One region of the Exiguobacterium sp. s40 genome, then DNA from elsewhere that is predicted to be linked to it. Evidence: riboswitches for the same ligand, from Rfam matches in the RefSeq annotation. Region 1 holds a riboswitch; each other region holds the start of a gene.
The links. Region 1 has a riboswitch for thiamine pyrophosphate ahead of KNP02_RS06485 (YkoF family thiamine/hydroxymethylpyrimidine-binding protein). Riboswitches for the same ligand answer to the same signal wherever they lie in the genome.
Positions count from the first base shown of each region.

Region 2: another riboswitch for thiamine pyrophosphate. It lies ahead of tenA (thiaminase II); the one in region 1 lies ahead of KNP02_RS06485 (YkoF family thiamine/hydroxymethylpyrimidine-binding protein).
Region 3: another riboswitch for thiamine pyrophosphate. It lies ahead of thiT (energy-coupled thiamine transporter ThiT); the one in region 1 lies ahead of KNP02_RS06485 (YkoF family thiamine/hydroxymethylpyrimidine-binding protein).
Region 4: another riboswitch for thiamine pyrophosphate. It lies ahead of thiW (energy coupling factor transporter S component ThiW); the one in region 1 lies ahead of KNP02_RS06485 (YkoF family thiamine/hydroxymethylpyrimidine-binding protein).

Region 1 covers NZ_JACSLC010000005.1:118,523-122,951, forward strand. Annotated here, with positions in the region: gene KNP02_RS06470 (SMP-30/gluconolactonase/LRE family protein) at 1-302, shown strand, start outside; gene KNP02_RS06475 (hypothetical protein) at 315-578, shown strand; gene KNP02_RS06480 (GTP-binding protein) at 680-1,873, shown strand; TPP riboswitch at 1,936-2,036, shown strand; gene KNP02_RS06485 (YkoF family thiamine/hydroxymethylpyrimidine-binding protein) at 2,116-2,709, shown strand; gene KNP02_RS06490 (ECF transporter S component) at 2,702-3,277, shown strand; gene KNP02_RS06495 (ABC transporter ATP-binding protein) at 3,270-4,429, shown strand, end outside.
Region 2 covers NZ_JACSLC010000011.1:12,335-16,763, reverse strand. Annotated here, with positions in the region: gene pelF (GT4 family glycosyltransferase PelF) at 1-1,242, shown strand, start outside; gene pelG (exopolysaccharide Pel transporter PelG) at 1,223-2,671, shown strand; TPP riboswitch at 2,733-2,837, shown strand; gene tenA (thiaminase II) at 2,920-3,594, shown strand; gene thiM (hydroxyethylthiazole kinase) at 3,591-4,379, shown strand; gene thiD (bifunctional hydroxymethylpyrimidine kinase/phosphomethylpyrimidine kinase) at 4,379-4,429, shown strand, end outside.
Region 3 covers NZ_JACSLC010000004.1:97,216-101,644, forward strand. Annotated here, with positions in the region: gene pknB (Stk1 family PASTA domain-containing Ser/Thr kinase) at 1-166, shown strand, start outside; gene rsgA (ribosome small subunit-dependent GTPase A) at 211-1,095, shown strand; gene rpe (ribulose-phosphate 3-epimerase) at 1,097-1,753, shown strand; TPP riboswitch at 1,773-1,873, shown strand; gene thiT (energy-coupled thiamine transporter ThiT) at 1,950-2,522, shown strand; gene KNP02_RS05100 (thiamine diphosphokinase) at 2,522-3,109, shown strand; gene rpmB (50S ribosomal protein L28) at 3,168-3,356, opposite strand; gene KNP02_RS05110 (Asp23/Gls24 family envelope stress response protein) at 3,610-3,972, shown strand; gene KNP02_RS05115 (DAK2 domain-containing protein) at 3,995-4,429, shown strand, end outside.
Region 4 covers NZ_JACSLC010000011.1:57,836-62,264, reverse strand. Annotated here, with positions in the region: gene KNP02_RS10640 (LTA synthase family protein) at 1-901, opposite strand, end outside; gene KNP02_RS10635 (VOC family protein) at 1,015-1,413, opposite strand; gene KNP02_RS10630 (YcxB family protein) at 1,507-2,007, shown strand; gene KNP02_RS10625 (GNAT family N-acetyltransferase) at 1,989-2,468, shown strand; gene KNP02_RS10620 (hypothetical protein) at 2,463-2,729, opposite strand; gene thiW (energy coupling factor transporter S component ThiW) at 2,794-3,282, opposite strand; TPP riboswitch at 3,347-3,445, opposite strand; gene KNP02_RS10610 (hypothetical protein) at 3,470-3,790, opposite strand; gene KNP02_RS10605 (aminoglycoside phosphotransferase family protein) at 3,833-4,429, shown strand, end outside.

The sequences.
Region 1 (4,429 bases):
AGGAAGGATTCCCGGACGGTATGACATCCGATGAAGACGGCTTTTTATGGATTGCCCACTTCGCGGGCGGACGCGTCTCGCGCTGGAACCCGAAGACGGGTGAAAAAGTGCTCGAGGTGCTCGTGCCGGCCCCGAACGTCACGTCATGCTGTTTCGTCGGTGATGACTTGAAACAACTTGCCATCACGACGGCGCGCGAAGGAATGGATGACGCGGCGCTCGAGGCCCATCCGGACGCAGGTTCGGTCTTTAAAATTGATACAGATGTGAAAGGGATGCCGCTCTATCGGTTTGGTCGATAAGGAGGTACGAAGATGGTAAAACGATTGCTCGTTCGTGCGGGAATCGGTTTGGCGCTCGCGGCGGTCGCCCGGGTCGGGATTCAAAAGCTGTTGGAAGCGAACCGGGAAGACGATCATACGTATTTGAATCCGCGGTGGGATGAGACGCCGAGTGTGGATGCCGATAAGGACGCGGATGAGGTCGGTCTGACCCAGCTCGACTCGATTTATCGAGCCGAGTGGCAGGCGAACGCCTATCCACGCTCAGAGGCCGAACGCAAGGCGTTAGAAGAATAGGCAGGAGAACACGTCCGGAAACGGGCGTGTTTTTTTCTTGACAGACGTCACCGACCCGTCATCATCTAAAAAGTAATCATTACGATTTAGGAGTGGGTAGAATGAGACGAATCCCGATCACCGTGCTGTCCGGTTATTTAGGAAGCGGTAAGACGACACTATTAAACCACATATTGAACAATCGGACGGGCAAGAAATACGCCGTCATCGTCAATGACATGAGCGAGTTGAATATCGATGAGCGATTGATTGAACAGGGCGGTTTTTCAAGGACGGACGAAAAGTTGGTCGAACTATCGAACGGCTGCATCTGTTGCACGCTCCGTGAGGACCTGCTCGAGGCGGTAGCAGAGCTTGCGAACGACCGGGACCTCGACGGAATCATCATCGAGTCGTCCGGTATCTCAGAGCCGATCCCGGTCGCCCAAACGTTTACATATGCCGATGACGCCCTCGGCATCGATTTGACGAGCCGAGTCTATATCGATGCGATGGTGAGCGTCGTCGATGCGTTTCGGTTCTTAAAAGATTTCAACTCAGGCGAGTCGCTCCATGAACGCAAGCAGGCGATTGAGGCGACAGACGTCCGCGAAGTCGTCGACCTGCTCGTCGACCAAGTCGAATTCGCCGATATCATCGTCTTGAACAAGGCGGATCGCGTGAACGAGACCGAACTCGGCGAGATGACCAGACTGTTGAAGGCGCTCAACCCGACCGCGAAGCTGTTGACGTCTGTCCATGCGAACGTGGAATTGACCGAGCTGTTGGATGTCAATTTGTTCGATTTCGAACAGGCGATGCATGCGGCCGGGTGGATTCAAGAACTTGAGACAGATGTGCACACGCCGGAGACGGAAGAATACGGCATCAGTTCATTCGTCTATCGTCGGCGTCGGCCGTTCCACCCGGAGCGTCTCCATGCCTGGATCGAGGCGTTTCCGGAAGAAATCGTCCGCGCGAAAGGGTTCTTATGGATTGCTTCCCGGAACGACCTCGCCTGTCTGTTTTCACAAGCGGGCTACGCCTCGACGCTCGAACATGCCGGGCGCTGGCTCGCGACGCTTCCGGAAGATGAGCGTCGTCACATGTTCGCGGCCGAACCGGAACTCGCCGCCGACTATGTCGAACCGTACGGGGACCGACAGACGGAGCTCGTCTTGATCGGGCAGCGGATGGATCGAGCCATCATCGAACAAGAGCTCGATCACTGTCTGCTGACAGATGAGGAGATGGCGCTGGATTGGTCGACGCTCCGGGACACACTTCCGGGGAACGAGGTCGTCACGTTCTCATAAGACCGTTTACAAAATGAAAGCGGTCGTCTATACTGATTCTTGCATGAACAACCGCATACATTGGACTACACTAGGGGTGCTTCGGCTGAGATGTGAGCATGGCTCCAATCCCTTATGACTCGATCCGGGTAATACCGGCGTGAGGAAGTGTGGCACTTTTTCTAATGGATTAAAATTGGACGAGTGGCCGCATTCTCATGGATGCGGCTTTTTTGTGTACACATAATAAGGGGGAATAGAACATGAACAAACAATGTGGAACGAGCCCGATCGTCGGGTTCCGCGTTACACTGAGCCCGATGACGACTGATTTCGTGAGCATCATCAAAGGGGCGTTGAAGGAGACGGATTTACAAAACGTCTGGCGACATACCGATGACGTGTCGACGGTCATCCGTGGACGAAGTGAGCATGTATTCGATGTGGCTAAGGCCGTGCTGTCACACGCGACAAAGACAGGGGAACATGTGTCGATGAGCGGGACGTTCTCGGTCGGGTGTCCAGGGGATACGGCCGGAGATGAAGTGCTCGTTGTGTCGAGCGAACCGCTTAATGGTCCCGTCAGTCCGCAATATGTCTCCTCACAGTTCGCGCTCTATCCGCTCGGTGATGACGACTATATGGACATCATCTACGAAGAAATCGCTTTTGCGAAAGAGCGAAGTGTCTTCAATGACTCGATGCATTACGCCTCAGGTATACATGGGGACATCGAGCCGGTGTTCGCTTTCTATGAGGCGACGTTTGAACGCGTCCGACAGAAGACAAGCCACGTCGTCATGACGGTGACGTTCAGCGTGAACAGTCCGTCACATGAGGGACGTATGGATGCTTAAATCGTGGAAGTTAAAAGAGATCGTCTTGTTGTCGATTTTATCGGTCGTATTCGCGGTGGTCTATTTGGCGTTCGTCCATGCTGGGAACTTGTGGGCCGGTCTGATTGGACCAATCGCCTACGAATGGATTTTTGGGATATGGTTCATCGTCTCGATTATCGCAGCTTATATCATTCGCAAGCCTGGGGCTGCATTCTTGTCCGAAGTGCTTGCGGCGACGATTGAGATGATGATTGGCAACGCCATCGGACCGCGCATCATTTTAGTCGGGATCGTTCAAGGGATCGGCGCCGAAGCGGCGTTCGCTTTGACGGGTTATAAACGCTATGATCTTTGGGTGCTCATGCTCGCCGGATTCAGTGCTGCTGTGACAAGTTTCGCATATACGTACGTCATGGGAGGGCTCAATGCCCTCAGTCCGACATATGTAGCTACGATGTTCGCACTACGCGCAACGAGCGGGATGTTGATTGCTGGTCTGGGCGGTAAGATTTTGAGCGACTTGTTGCTTCGGACGGGCGCGCTTGATGGGTATGCTCTCGCGCGACAGGACCGTATGCATGGTTGAGGCAGAACATCTGACATTTCGTTATCCGAACAAGAAATGCGATGTCTTGACGGATATCACACTACGTCTAACAAAAGGGAGAACGGTCATTACAGGGGCAAGTGGGTCGGGAAAATCAACATTGCTCGCTTTGATGAATCGTCTCTATCCGGACAATTGTGATGGCATCGTGACGGGCAGATTGCACTTGTTCGATCGCTCTTATGATACGTATGAAGCTGGCGAAGTGAACCGGCGCGTCGGAACGGTCTTTCAGGACCCGGACAGTCAGTTCGTCATGCAGACGGTCGAAGAAGAATTGATTTTCACGCTCGAAAACTTTGCCGTCGCGAGAGACGAGATGATGGCCCGTGTCACCACAATGTTAGAGGCGTTGCATTTGACCGATTATCGTTACCGTACCATTCATGACCTATCGGGGGGTGAGAAGCAACAAATTGCCGTCGCTTGTGCCTTGATTGGCCGTCCCGAGTGGCTCCTCCTCGATGAGCCGCTCGCTCACCTCGATCCTGAGACCGCCCATCATTTCGTTCGTTGGCTCGACGGCGTCGCACAGACCGTAAACGTTGTCGTCATCGAGCATCGGCCATACATATGGGGTGATTTTTTTGACCGACAAATAAAGCTCGTGAGTGGGCGCATCGACTATGATGGACCGTTCATCGTCCGACCAGATTATGCGTTCTCTCCAATTAAAGTTGAACAAGGAGAGAAAATATTATTTCACATACCGGAATTAAAACGAAAAACATTTCAATTAGCAGCGAGCGAGTTAAAGGTCGCTGAAGGTGATCTCATTGCGGTGCTCGGTCGAAATGGTAGCGGAAAGTCGACATGGCTGCGAAGCCTAGCCCGGAAACATCGTGAAGTCGGCCTCGTCCCGCAATCACCGGCGCATCTATTCGTTACGAATGATGTGACCCGAGAACTCGCATATGGCCATAATCGCCCGATTGAGGACGTCTTAACGCGGCTCGGGCTCGAATCAGTGCGTGACCACCATCCACTCTCCCTTAGTCACGGTCAAAAACGAAGGCTCGCCATCGGAGTGATGATGCTGTCTAATAAACAACTGATTGCGTTTGATGAACCGACTGCCGGACAAGACGAGGTATCGCTTCGTGCGCTCTATGACTTAATGGTCGAACGAAC
Region 2 (4,429 bases), on a different contig from region 1:
ATCACCCACTTGTATTTGAGCGACTTGGGTGAGCGGGCGAAAGGGCGATTAAAGTGGGGCGCTGAGGACGAACAGAACGTATCGGACTGGCTCATGTTGAAAAGTCCGAACCGGCAAGCGCTTCGTTTGCTTGGGAAAGAAGTGCCTTCAAGTCAGGCGTTTTTCGCAAGCGAGTTCTTTTGGAAAAATGTCAAGGCGGCCTACGCCGAGGAAATGAACGGAGGTTCGTTCATCGACTATTTCTGGATGTGGCAGAGTATGTACACTCCGATTTTACGGGTGCTCCATCAACCGCTCCCGAAAGTCGACCTCGTTCATTCCGTGTCAACGGGTTATGCCGGTGTGGTCGCGTCCTACATGAAAGAGACGCAAGGGATTCCGTTCATCTTGACGGAGCACGGCATCTACTCGCGGGAACGCGAAGAGGAGATTCTACAGTCGTATTGGATTCCAGCGCCGTATAAGCCGAGGTGGGTCCGTTTCTTTCACCATTTGTCGCGTGAGGCCTATAACGCGGCCGATGAGATCATCACCTTGTTCGAACGAAATCGCGAATATCAAGAATGGATCGGCGCCCCGAGTGAGAAGACGAAAATCATCGCCAACGGCATCGCCGATCGACAAATCCAGGCGACGGTCAATCGCCCTGAGCACGATCTCTTTCAAATCGGGGCCATCGTCCGCTTGGTGCCAATCAAAGATTTGAAGACGATGATTTACGCCGCCAAGATTTTGCAGGAGCGGCATCGTCTGTTCAAGCTGACGATCATGGGACCGCTCGATGAGGATGAGGAATATGCGGAAGAGTGTCGGTTGCTCATCGAACAGAGCGGGCTGACCGATTATGTCGAGCTCGCTGGAAAGGTTGATGTCCAAGCCTATTTGCCGAAGTTTGATTTACTTCTGTTGACGAGTATCTCGGAAGGTCAACCGCTCGCGATTCTTGAAGGCATGGCAGCCGGCATCCCGTGGATCGCGACCGATGTCGGGGCTTGTTCCGAGCTCCTGTATGGACGAGAAGACGACCCGTTCGGTCCAGCCGGGTTTATCGTGCCCCCGGTTCATCCGGAAGCGGTCGCGGACAAGGTCGAGTGGATGATGGATTATCCGCAGGAGCGGATGCGTTTCGGTAAGAACGGGCGGGAGCGGGTCCGCCAATACTATCGTCTCCAACAAGTCGTGGACCGCTACAAAGCCATCTATGAAACGAGGAGGGAACAGTATGGCGGGCATCGGGTTTAAGCTGCAGAAGTTGTTCCAAGAAGACTACTATTCGTCCAGGTTGAAGGCGTACACGTTCTCGGGCCTCGTCACATCCGGACCGTGGTTGATCGTCATCTTGGTCGTCGGGACGATTCAATGGTTGGCGTTCCAAATGCCGACGTTATCGCTCGCCGAACGGACGCTTTTCATGATCTCGGTCTCGTACGCGTTCATCTTCTCGCAAATCTTGTTCAGCTTCCAACAGCTCGTTGTGACACGATATGTGGCGGACTTGTTTTACGAGAAGAAAGCCCATGAGATTTTCCCAGTCTTCACCGGGATGCTCAAAGTGACGATGCTCGCCGCGACGATTCTGTACAGTATCTTTTGGCTATTGTCGCCGCTCGATTTTCTGTACAAACTGACGTTGTTCGTTTTATTCATGACGATCAATGTCATCTGGGTCATGTTCTTGTTCTTGAGTGCCGCCAAGTATTATCAAGCGGTGGCCTATAGCTTCTTGCTCGGCGGACTCATCTCGGTCGGGAGCGTCTATGCGATTAGCCGTCTCATGGTCAATCCGTCGAGTCTCGAGCTGTTGCTCGGTTTCACGGTCGGGATGATTGTGACGTTGTTCGGGTTGTTCTTCGCGATGCTCCGGACGTTCCCGCTCCGTTACGCGGTGAAAGAGTTCTCGTACTTCAAGTACTTCGACCGCTATCCAGACTTGTTCGCCATCGGCGTGTTGTACGTGCTCGGGATTTGGGTCACGAATTTCATCATCTGGTTCGGTGAAGGACGTGTGATCATCGCGGACTCGTTCTTGTTCAACCCGTATTATGACACGGCCATCTTTTGGTCCTACTTGACGATCATCCCGACGCAGCTCTTGTTCATCGTCGCCGTCGAGACCCGGTTTTATGAGCGCTATCGCACGTTTTATGGATTGATCAACTACGGCGGGGCGCTCCATCAAATCGAGAAGGCGAAACAGACGATGACGTCGGTGCTGAAAAATGAGTTGATTCGACTCGCGCGCAGCCAAGGCGTCGTGACGTTGTTCGCCATCCTCATGGCAGGCGTGTTCGTCGGTTGGATCGGCGTCCCGGATGAGATCGGTCAAATCTTTCGGATGACGACGCTCGCGGCGTTCGCGAACGCGATGATTCTCATCTTGACGTTGTTGTTGCTCTATTTCGAGGATCGACGCGGGGCATTGTTCGTCAACATCTCGTTCTTCACGTTGAATGCGTTGTTCACGCTCTTGCTCTTGCCGCGCGGCATCGATTGGTACGGCGTCGGCTTTGCCGTCAGCACGACAATCACGTTCTTCTTGGCCGGCCTGCGTTTGATCTATTACATGGGCAAAGTCGATTATTACGTGTTCGCGGCCTCGAATCGACGCAAGCTTGGTACCGAACGGTTCTCCCAAATGGGGACGTTGTTGAACCGTCACTTCTCGCGATAAAGGGTTTTCAACAAAGATAAAGACTGATATGATGTGGTCGTAGACGACCGAATTTCATAATGTTTACCACTAGGGGAGTCGCGTGACGCGGCTGAGATGGACGAGGTCCAGACCCTTTGAACCTGATCTAGTTCACGCTAGCGTAGGGAAGTGGGCGAACCGATTGTTCTCGTACACTTTGTGTAAATCCGACGCCGCTTCCGTTATGGGAGGCGGCGTCTTTTTTTATCACAAAGGAGGAGACATGAATGACATTCACCGCACATCTTCGACAAGAGGCCGATGCCTTGTTTCAAGCCAGCTTTGACCATCCGTTCGTCCGCGAGCTCGGAACGGGTGAACTCGACGAGGCGAAATTTCGGCATTACGTCATGCAAGACTCATATTATTTGAACCAGTTCTCCAAAGTGCAGGCGAAAGGCGCGACCCTCGCCCCGAACATGGAAGTAGCGAGCCGCTTTTTGACGCACGCGCTTCATACGATTGAAGCGGAGCATGCGTTGCACCGTGAGTTTTTCACCTTGCTCGACGTGACGGAGGCAGAGTGGGCAACGTTTGAGCCCGCTCCAACGGCTTACGCCTATGCGCTCCATATGCAACAGGCCGGTCCGACGCTCGGCGACGTGCTCGCGTCGATTTTGCCGTGCTACTGGGTCTATTATGAGATTGGGGAACGAATGAAAGATGCGACACCCGATCATCCGATCTATGCGACGTGGATTGCGACGTACGGTTCGGAATGGTTCCGCGATCTCGTCGAGGAACAGATTGAACGGCTCGACGTGCTCGCCGGACAAGCTACAGCGGAAGAACGGGTCCGGTATCAACAGCTGTTCTTGAAGAGTTGTTATTATGAACATGCGTTTTGGGAAATGGCGTGGACGCTCGAGTCGTGGGATTTACCGGCGGGGGTGACACGATGAAGCGCGACTTATGGGACAAAGTCAGAGCCGAACGGCCACTCATCCATAACATTACGAATATCGTCGTCGCTAACTTTTCGGCGAACGGGTTGCTCGCCATCGGCGCTGCGCCGGTGATGGCGTCAGCCGTCGAAGAAGTCGCGGACATGGCGTCTGCGAGCGATGCGCTCGTACTCAATATCGGCACACTCGATGCGACGACGGAACGTACGATGATTCGAGCCGGACAGGCGGCGAATGAATCGAGCCGGCCGGTCGTCTTCGATCCGGTCGGTGTCGGGGCGACCGCGTTTCGACGTGACGTCGCTACATCCATTTTGCAACACGTCCGCGTGACGGTCATCCGAGGCAATGCCGGAGAAATCGCGACATTGATTGGTCTCGACGCGGCGGCGCGCGGCGTGGACGCTGGGGAAACGCGGGTTGATTTGAATCACATCGCGCGCGCGGCGGCACGACGCTACAACTGTGTCGTTGCCGTGACCGGAGAGACGGATGTCGTCAGCGACGGGGACGCGACGATTGAAATCAAAGGCGGCACCGCAGCAATGGCCCGGACGACAGGGACCGGTTGTTTACTCAGTGCGGTCGTCGGTGCGTTCCTTGCGGTCGAACGGGATGCGGTTACGGCAACGGCGACAGCGCTCGCCGGATATGCCCGGTGCGGCGAACTGGCTACCACTTTGGCGGACGGACCGGGCGACTTCCCCGTTCATTTCTTGAATGAACTCGGCAAGATGACGGCCGTCGAGTTGCCGAGCGACCGTATTGAGGTGGTGTTATGATGCGGCCGCAAGTATTGACGATTGCGGGTTCGGACTCTGGCGGGGGAGCG
Region 3 (4,429 bases), on a different contig from region 1:
CCGTGGCGAAGTCGAGGTGTTGCGTGATAAGATAACGGAGACGACGACTTACTCGTATACGCTCGTCATCGCACCGGACGAAGTCGGAACCGCGACGATTGAAGTCGACGGCGAAGTCGTTCGCACGGATACGGTGACTTACGCACAAGCAAAAGATTCACAATGAAGAGGTGGCGTGCGCGTCGCCTCTTTTTCTAAGGAGGGAATGGAATGAAAGGTACGATTATTCGATTACAAGGCGGATTTTATGACGTCATGACGGAAGAAAAACAAGAGATCCGTTGTCGCGCCCGCGGCAATTTCCGCAACCGGAACATCTCGCCGGTCGTCGGTGACGATGTCGACATCCAAGACCAAGGGGATGGTACCGGTTATATATTGGCTGTTGACGAGCGGTCGAACCATCTCGTCCGCCCGCCGATTGCCAACATCGATCAAGCGTTCTTGTTATTCTCGGTAAAAGAGCCGGCGTTCTCGTTCCATCTGCTCGACCGTTTCCTCGTCTTGATCGAGTCGAAGCAAGTCCATCCGATTATCGTTTTGACGAAAATGGATTTGTTGACGGAGTCGGAACGGGAGAAGATTCATGAAGCAGCGGCTTTATATCGTTCCATCGGCTATGAGGTCATCGAGACGTCGACCGAGGACGGGTCGGGGATCGAAAAAATCCGCGGGTCGTTTAAGGAGAAGACGAGTGTGTTCGCCGGACAGACCGGGGTCGGTAAGAGTTCGCTCTTGAACGCAGTCGCACCTGAGCTTGAACTTGCGACCGGGAAGATCTCGAAATCACTTGGGCGCGGTAAGCACACGACGCGTCACGTCACGCTGATCACGCTCGCTGACGGGCTCGTGGCCGATACGCCTGGTTTCTCGAGCCTTGAGTTCCCAGAAGAACTCGAAGTCGAAGAGATGCGCTGGTGTTTCCCTGAGTTCGTCGAGCGGCATGATGACTGTAAATTCCGCGGTTGTGCCCATTTGAACGAACCAGGTTGTGCCGTCAAAGCGGCCGTCGAGGCGGGAGAAATCGCTTCCACCCGCTATGAGAATTATGTTACGTTTATGGCAGAGTTAAACGATAGACAACGGAGGTACTGACATGATTAAAATTGCACCATCGATTTTAGCGGCGGACTTCGCCAATTTAGAGGCAGAAGTGAAGGCGGTCCAAGAGGCCGGAGCGGATTACATCCATTTTGACGTCATGGACGGTCAATTCGTCCCGAACATCTCGATCGGTCTCCCGGTGTTAGCGAGCTTACGGAAGAAGTCGGACATGGTGTTAGACGTCCATTTGATGATCGACCAGCCCGAACGGTTCGTCGAAGATTTCATCAAGGCCGGGGCGGATATCGTCACGGTTCACGTTGAAGCGACGAATCATTTGCATCGCGTGTTGCAACAAATCAAAGCGGCCGGCGCCAAGTGTGGTGTCGTCTTGAATCCGCATACGCCGCTGTCGTCGATTGAACACGTGCTCGGTGACGTCGACATGGTGCTCCTCATGACGGTGAACCCTGGCTTTGGGGGCCAGGCATTCATCGAATCGGTCGTCCCGAAAATCGCGGCGCTGAGCGAGATGCGCCAAGTGCGTCGTCTCGACTTTGAAATCGAGATTGACGGCGGTGTCAACGCTGAGACGGCGAAATTATGCATCGACGCTGGCGCTGATGTGCTCGTGGCTGGTTCAGCCATCTATAACGAGCCGAGCTATAAAGACGCAATCGATAGCATTCGTCACGCTTCTCGTGTATAATTGTCGATAGAACAACAAATATTGTCGCAAGGGGTGTCACATTCTGTGGCTGAGAGGCATTTGCTAACCCTTTGAACCTGTTCCGTTCACACGGACGTAGGGATGTGGCGAAAATGCACGTTGCTACTCGATAGCAGCATGGCGTTTACGTCATGCTGCTTTTTGTCGTTCGCTCATACAATAAGGAGGGAATAAGATGAAACAACGTTTAAAACTACAGGCGCTCATTGAAATCTCATTGTTCGCCGCACTCGGCTTGATCTTTGATTTGCTCATCCCGTTCCGGATGCCGCAGGGCGGATCGATCAGCCTGGCGATGTTGCCGATCTTTGTGATGGCGTACCGCCATGGATTAAAAGGCGGACTGGCGACAGGAGCGCTCGTCGGAACGTTGCAACTGCTGTTCGGGGCTTACATTTTCACACCGGTCCAGTTCCTGCTCGACTACACGTTCGCTTACGGTGTCGTCGGGATGGCCGGACTGTTCGCTGGTCAAGTGAAACGGGCCGCCAAGGACGAGGCGAAAAAGACGCTCGTCGTCTACTTGGTGATCGGGGCGCTCCTCGGTTCTTTGCTTCGCTACGGCGCCCACGTCTTATCAGGGATTGTCTTCTTCGCCGAGTACGCGGAAGGGCCGGTCGTCGCCTATTCGTTCGCTTATAACATGACGTATATGTTGCCGTCCTTCCTCGTGTCGGCCGTCGTCCTCGTTCTCTTGTTCGTCTCGGCACCACGTTTCGCCACGCTCGCGACCCGGGGCCTCCGCTAATGCGGGTGTTGATTGTGGCGGCCAGCCCGGAACCAATCTCGGGACTCCCGCGTGACGTCGATTATATCATCGGCGTCGACGGGGGGTACGAGACACTGTTGAACCACGGGCTGAACCCGGATCTCGTCGTCGGCGATTTCGACTCCTTCACGGGCGAAGTGCCGATTGACGCCGTCCGTTATCCATCTGAAAAAGACGTGACCGACCTCGAGATCGCGCTCGAGGCGGCCCGTGGACACGGGGCGACGGAGATGCTCGTATACGGCGCTCTCGGTGGACGCCTCGATATGACGCTCGGCAATATCGGGCTGCTCGAGGCATATCCAGAGATGCGTTTGTTCACGGCGGGGCAAACCGTTCGTCTTGTTGGAGCTGGGCGTCACGAGCTCCCACGTCAAGCCGATCATTATTTGTCGCTCATCCCGTGGAAGCGGGCGAACGTGTCAATCCGCGGCGTCAAATATCCGCTCGACCGTCACGATGTCGTCAGCCATGAGGCGCTCACGATTTCGAACGAGTGGGCCTGCGAATCAGCGGATTTGATCGTGCACGAAGGTATGGTCCTCGTGCTGTATGTCAAAAAATGAACACAAAAAAATCCCATCGGCGAATGCCGCTGGGATTTATTTCGTTCGTGTATAAAAATTATACGCGTTCAACGAGACCTGATTTAAGAGCGCGAGCTGAAACCCAAACTCGTTTAGGTTTACCGTCAACGAGAATACGAACTTTTTGTACGTTTACACCCCAAGTGCGTTTTGTCTTGTTGAGTGCGTGCGAACGGTTGTTACCTGATTTAGGTGATTTACCTGTTACGTAGCATTTACGTGCCATGCGTTTCCCCTCCTTTTTTATGTGGGTTCGTCCTAATAGACACTCGTTTATATTAGCACGGGTTTTTTCACGATGCAACTAGAAAATCATAGGATGACAAGAAAAAAACTTGACATTACTGGAAAGGATTTTAATAATGAATGAGGGTTACGGCTACAATTGACCGAGTTTATGGAGCAGGTTCTTTTAATAACTAGGTACTTATTGTAGAATGTAGTGAAGGAATCATTCCGAATGAAGGAGGCTACTCCATATGGCAATTGAAATGAAGACAACATATGGCAATATTGACATCACGAACGACGTGGTCGCAACACTCGCAGGCGGTGCGGCGATGGAATGTTTCGGCGTTGTGGGAATGGCGTCTCAAGCTCAATTGAAAGACGGGATTGCAGAACTATTGAAGCGTGAAAACTACGCCCGAGGCGTGGTCGTACGTCAAGATGGAGAAGACGTACATATCGACATGCACATCATTGTGAGTTACGGGACGAAAGTGTCGGAAGTCGCATATAACGTGCAAAGCCGTGTGAAATACACGCTCGGTGAAACTTTAGGATTAAACGTTTCGTCGGTAAACATATTCGTACAAGGCGTTCGTCTGACGAATGACTGACGAGAACGAAGGAGGATTTGGTGTGGGTTTAAAACGTTTAGATGGATTGGTGTTCGCGAACATGGTCGCGAACGGTGCAGCCAACTTGAGCCAGAATGCGGATTATGTAGATTCGCTTAACGTCTTCCCGGTGCCGGACGGCGACACGGGAACGAACATGAATTTGACGATGACATCGGGTGCGAAGGAAGTGGCCGCACTCAACACGACAAATATCGCTGACGTCTCATCGAAGTTTGCACGTGGTCTCTTGATGGGGGCACGCGGGAACTCCGGTGTTATTTTAAGCCAATTGTTCCGTGGCTTCGGTAAAGCGATCGAAGGAAAGACCGAAGTGTCGACAGTCGATTTTGCTGAGGCATTGAAACGTGGTGTCGACACGGCATACAAGGCGGTTATGAAACCGGTTGAAGGAACGATTTTGACGGTTGCTCGTGAAGCGGCCGACGAAGCGCTC
Region 4 (4,429 bases), on a different contig from region 1:
CGTATTGCGTATACACCGACCCCGATTGGACGGGATAGAGCGAGGCGTTGACGGTAAATTCCGCATCGGACGTCCGGCCCTCGTGCGTCTGATGATAAAAATTCGGGAAGTACAGCATCTCGTCGCGAAGCGCATTCAAATTCGGGGTCAGTTCTTGACCGTTGACGGTCTGGCCGATGACGGACGTTTGGAACGACTCGAGCTGAACGACGATGACGTTCGTGTCGGCTGTAGCCTCGACCGGTTCGGTCGCCAACGCTTCGATTTGGCCGCGCTCCCGTTCCGTCAGGTCGTCACCGAGGTTCAACGCGTCGCGAAGGCCACGGAACGTATCGAGCCCGTGATAGCCCCAAAATCCGAACTGATAATACTCACGCATATTCGAAATCGGGGTCTTGCGATGGTCTGCCTCGGCGTAATGAACGGCGGTTGGAACGGTAAAGACGATGAGGCCGATCAGAAAGCCGGAAGCTGCCAAACGGCGACCGAGGCGTTTCGATTCCGTGATGGGGTGTCGCTTCATATAGACGAGGATAGCCGCGTAGACGAGCAAATCCGTGAACAAGATGAAGTCGGGTGCTTGAATCAATGTCAAAAATCCGCCCCCGACGTCTCCCATCTGGCCGATATCAGACAGTAGGGCGACCGACAGCAAGTTGCCGAAATAGCGGTAATACCAGACGTCCGAGATGAGTAGCGTGCTGTGCAGAAACAGCGACGCGAACAAAATCCAGCGACGTGTCTGTGGTTTTACGAGTAGCGCCCAACTCGTCATCATCAAGATGGTCGCGAGGTTGATGAATAGAAAAGGTAGGTCGAACGCGCTCGCGGTCAACAGGCTGAAGAGGAACAGCTTGGCGAGGGAGAGCGATAAGTAACTCCAATAATCGAGATATTTCATGAAAGGCCTCCAAACGGTACGGACAAAGTGTGTTCTTTGTCTTGTACCTGTTCGAAGACGGCGAAAAACATGAGGGTGTGCGATTTTGGCAATAAAAAAAGCAAGGCAGCGCCTCACTTGATGACAAACGTGTCCCGGAGCTCGATAATCGTGCCTTCCGGGGCTTTTAATTTACTCAAATGACCATCAACGACGAAGTAGATGTTCCCGCCGTGCTTTGGTAGGAACGTTACACCGAGGTCCTCGAGGCGCCGCACTTCTGTTTCGAGGTCATCGACATAAAGCGCGAAGTGGACCGGGCCGGCCACGTGCTTCGAATAAGGCGACAACGTCTCGTCGACTTTTGCCGTTTGAAGCTCGATATAAAAGTCACCGAGTTTGAGCCAGCTGTTGAACGCTCGGGTGTGGAAGTCGGGTGACTCTTGGACGAGCTCGAAGCCGAGCGCCTCATAGAATCGTTTGGACGCCTCGTAATCGGGCGTTTGGATGCAGAGATGGTGGATTTGTTTCATGATGTCACTCCTTTCTTTTAGTTTATCCAATCAACGTTCTGAACGGAACATTTCTTCACGTGAGACGTATAGGACACCGAGGAGGGAATGATGATGAAAATCCAATACGAATTGACAGAAGACGACTATATCCGGTTCAACTTGAGCCATATTAAACGTTCGAAGACAGGAAAGCGGATGATTCTCCTGCAGCGAATCATCGGACCACTTATCTTTTTAGGCGCTGCTTTCGTGCTGGCGACGTGGCTCCAAGAGACGGACTGGTGGCTATATGGCATATACGGGGTCGCGAGTATTCTTTGGTTCCTGTATTATCCGAAATACTTTGAACGGCATGTCCGGAAGCAGACGCGGCGTCTCATCGACGAACGCAGCAACGAAGGCATGATTGGTCCCCACACGATGGATTTGGAGGAGACTGGTCTGCGCGATTTAAACGAATTCGGCGAGGCGCGTGTGTCATGGGCAGGAATCAAGGAAGTCGTCGAGGAGGACGATTATGTGTATCTATACAACTCCTCGGTCAGCGCCTATATCTTGCCGAAGCGCGGACTAGACATGGAAGAGGTGCGCCGATGGCTGCCGATACGCTGACGATTCAACTCGTCGAGGAAACGAACCGGGATGCCTTAGTCGCCTTGACCGTCGCTTCTGACCAAGCCCGTTTTATCGAAACGAACGCCGAATCGCTCCGCGAGATGGAAACCGATGTCAAATATGCGTGGCAGTGCTATGCACTTTGTCGCGATGATCATCCCGTCGGCTTCATGATGATTGGGGCCGAGAACAAGGTGGAGCGTTACATCTGGCTCGATCGATTTATGATCGATGTGACAGAGCAAGGGAAAGGAATCGGGTCACGCTTTTTACAGTTGGCACTCGTGTGGATTCAAGAGCGATTCGATGTGGATGACCTCATCCTCAGTCTCCATCCGACGAACGAACCGGCGAAACGATTTTATGCGAAGGGTGGATTTGTCGACAGCGGCTTGATTGATGAGGCAAACGGGGAAGAGATTTGGGTGTATCACGTCAAACAGGGACAGCCGTCATAAGTCGGCCGTCCCTGTTTTCGTCGTCGTTGAGCCTTGAACAGCACTGCCCGCTTTGAAAAAGAGGAAGATGGCAGCCACTCCGAAAATCGAGATGAACACGTTTTGAAGCAACACATCGACGAACATCGGCTCGCTGGAAAACGTGCCTGTCGCAATCTGAGCATTCCAGCGGGTGAACGTGGCGATGCGTTCGAGCGTGTACAAGAGACCGGACATGAACAGGCAAGCGGTGGCCGCCAATAATAGCGTCAATCGATTCAAGAAATGACCTCCCAGTATGTGTTATCCTGATTTTACCATTTTTTTCAGCGGGGGGAACTCCTATTTATCGTTTCACCGTGAGCGGTCGTAATTGCTTGACCCGAGCCAAGACGATCCAGCCGAGCACGGCGCCAGTCACACTCGACGCAAGGAAGGCCGGGAAGAAGAACAGTGCCCCGAACTCGCTCCCCATCAACACCTTGGCGTACGGGACGGCGACGAGCGAGGCGATGAGCCCTGTCCCGATGACTTCACCGAATGCGGCGAAGGCGAGGCGGTTCGTCTTCATATAGAAGACCCCGGCCAAAAGCGCCCCAATCATACCTCCGGGAAAGGCCAAGAGCGACCCGGTACCGGTCATGACACGGACGATTCCGGTCACGAACGCAACGAGAACGGCCCCGATCGGCCCGACGGTGACGGCGGCGATGACGTTCACCATATGTTGAATCGGATAGGCACGGGCGACACCGGTCGGAATCGAGATGAACAGGGAACCGATGACGGCGATGGCGATGAGCATCGCCATCCAAGTGAGTTGTTGAATACGCATAGATAGTCTCCTTTCAAAATGAAAACGCCACTTCTCCAAGTGGAAAAGTGGCGTGGAAAGACAGACGAATCCCACACCACTTCCCTACGCTGGTATGAGCCAGATCAGGTTCGAAGGGTCCGGCGCATGCCGTCTCAGCCCGAAGGCTCCCCTAGTGGTCGTTTATTAACATGAGTATAGCATACCGTCACTTGACGCGGTCGAGCTTTCGTGGTCGGAACGCGACATAGATGATGCCGACGAACAGGCCGTACAACAAAAGGGAGAAGACGAGATTGATCAGCCACGGGAGTGTCCCCATGAACACGGCGACGGACGCGTTTTGAAACCAGACGAGCGAGAGCGACAGCCCGACAAAGCTGAGAACGAGCGTTGTCCAAAAGCCGACAGCTCGGCGCTTGAACAGACGCCAAACGAGCAGCCCGATGATGAGACTGACGACGGCCGTCGCCCCTAAGTACATATACAAGATGGCATCGACCGGGTATGAGTAATATACAACGTCCATATCGTTTCCTCCTAGGAGATGATGAAAGAAAGGGTGAAAAGGATGAGACAGGCAATCCCATGGCGTGAACGATCGTTTCGTGAACGGTTCGAACGATGGATTGAGACAAACGTGCCGAATGCGAGGTGGCACGTGATCAAAGATACCGATTTGACGTACTTGCTTGTTGGCGCGCTCAATGAGGAACGTTACTACGCCAAAGCGGTGACCGATATCAGCCGCGGCGAAGCCAATCTGTTGGCGTTTCTGGCCGAGCGGCATCCTGATTTCGTCCCTGACGTCATCGCCATCGATTCAGCCCGGAACTGGTTGCTCATGCGAGATATCGGCGGAGAGGCGTTACGTGAACGACCGGACGTGAGTCGATACGAAGCGGCGTTGCGTCAATACGCACAGCTGCAGCGACAGGAGATCGACCAGATCGAGACCTGCTTGTCTTACGGCATCCCGGACCGCCGACCGGCCAAGTTGAAGGGCGAAATTCGCACGTATTTACCTGAGCTCTGCGCCGGGCTCGAGCAATACAAAGCCGAGGCCATGCTCGCGCTTCAAGATGAATTGATCGCGATGTGCGATGAGCTGGCGATTGGGATGCCGATGAGTCTCGAGCACGGTGATTTGCACGGCGGCAACATCTTC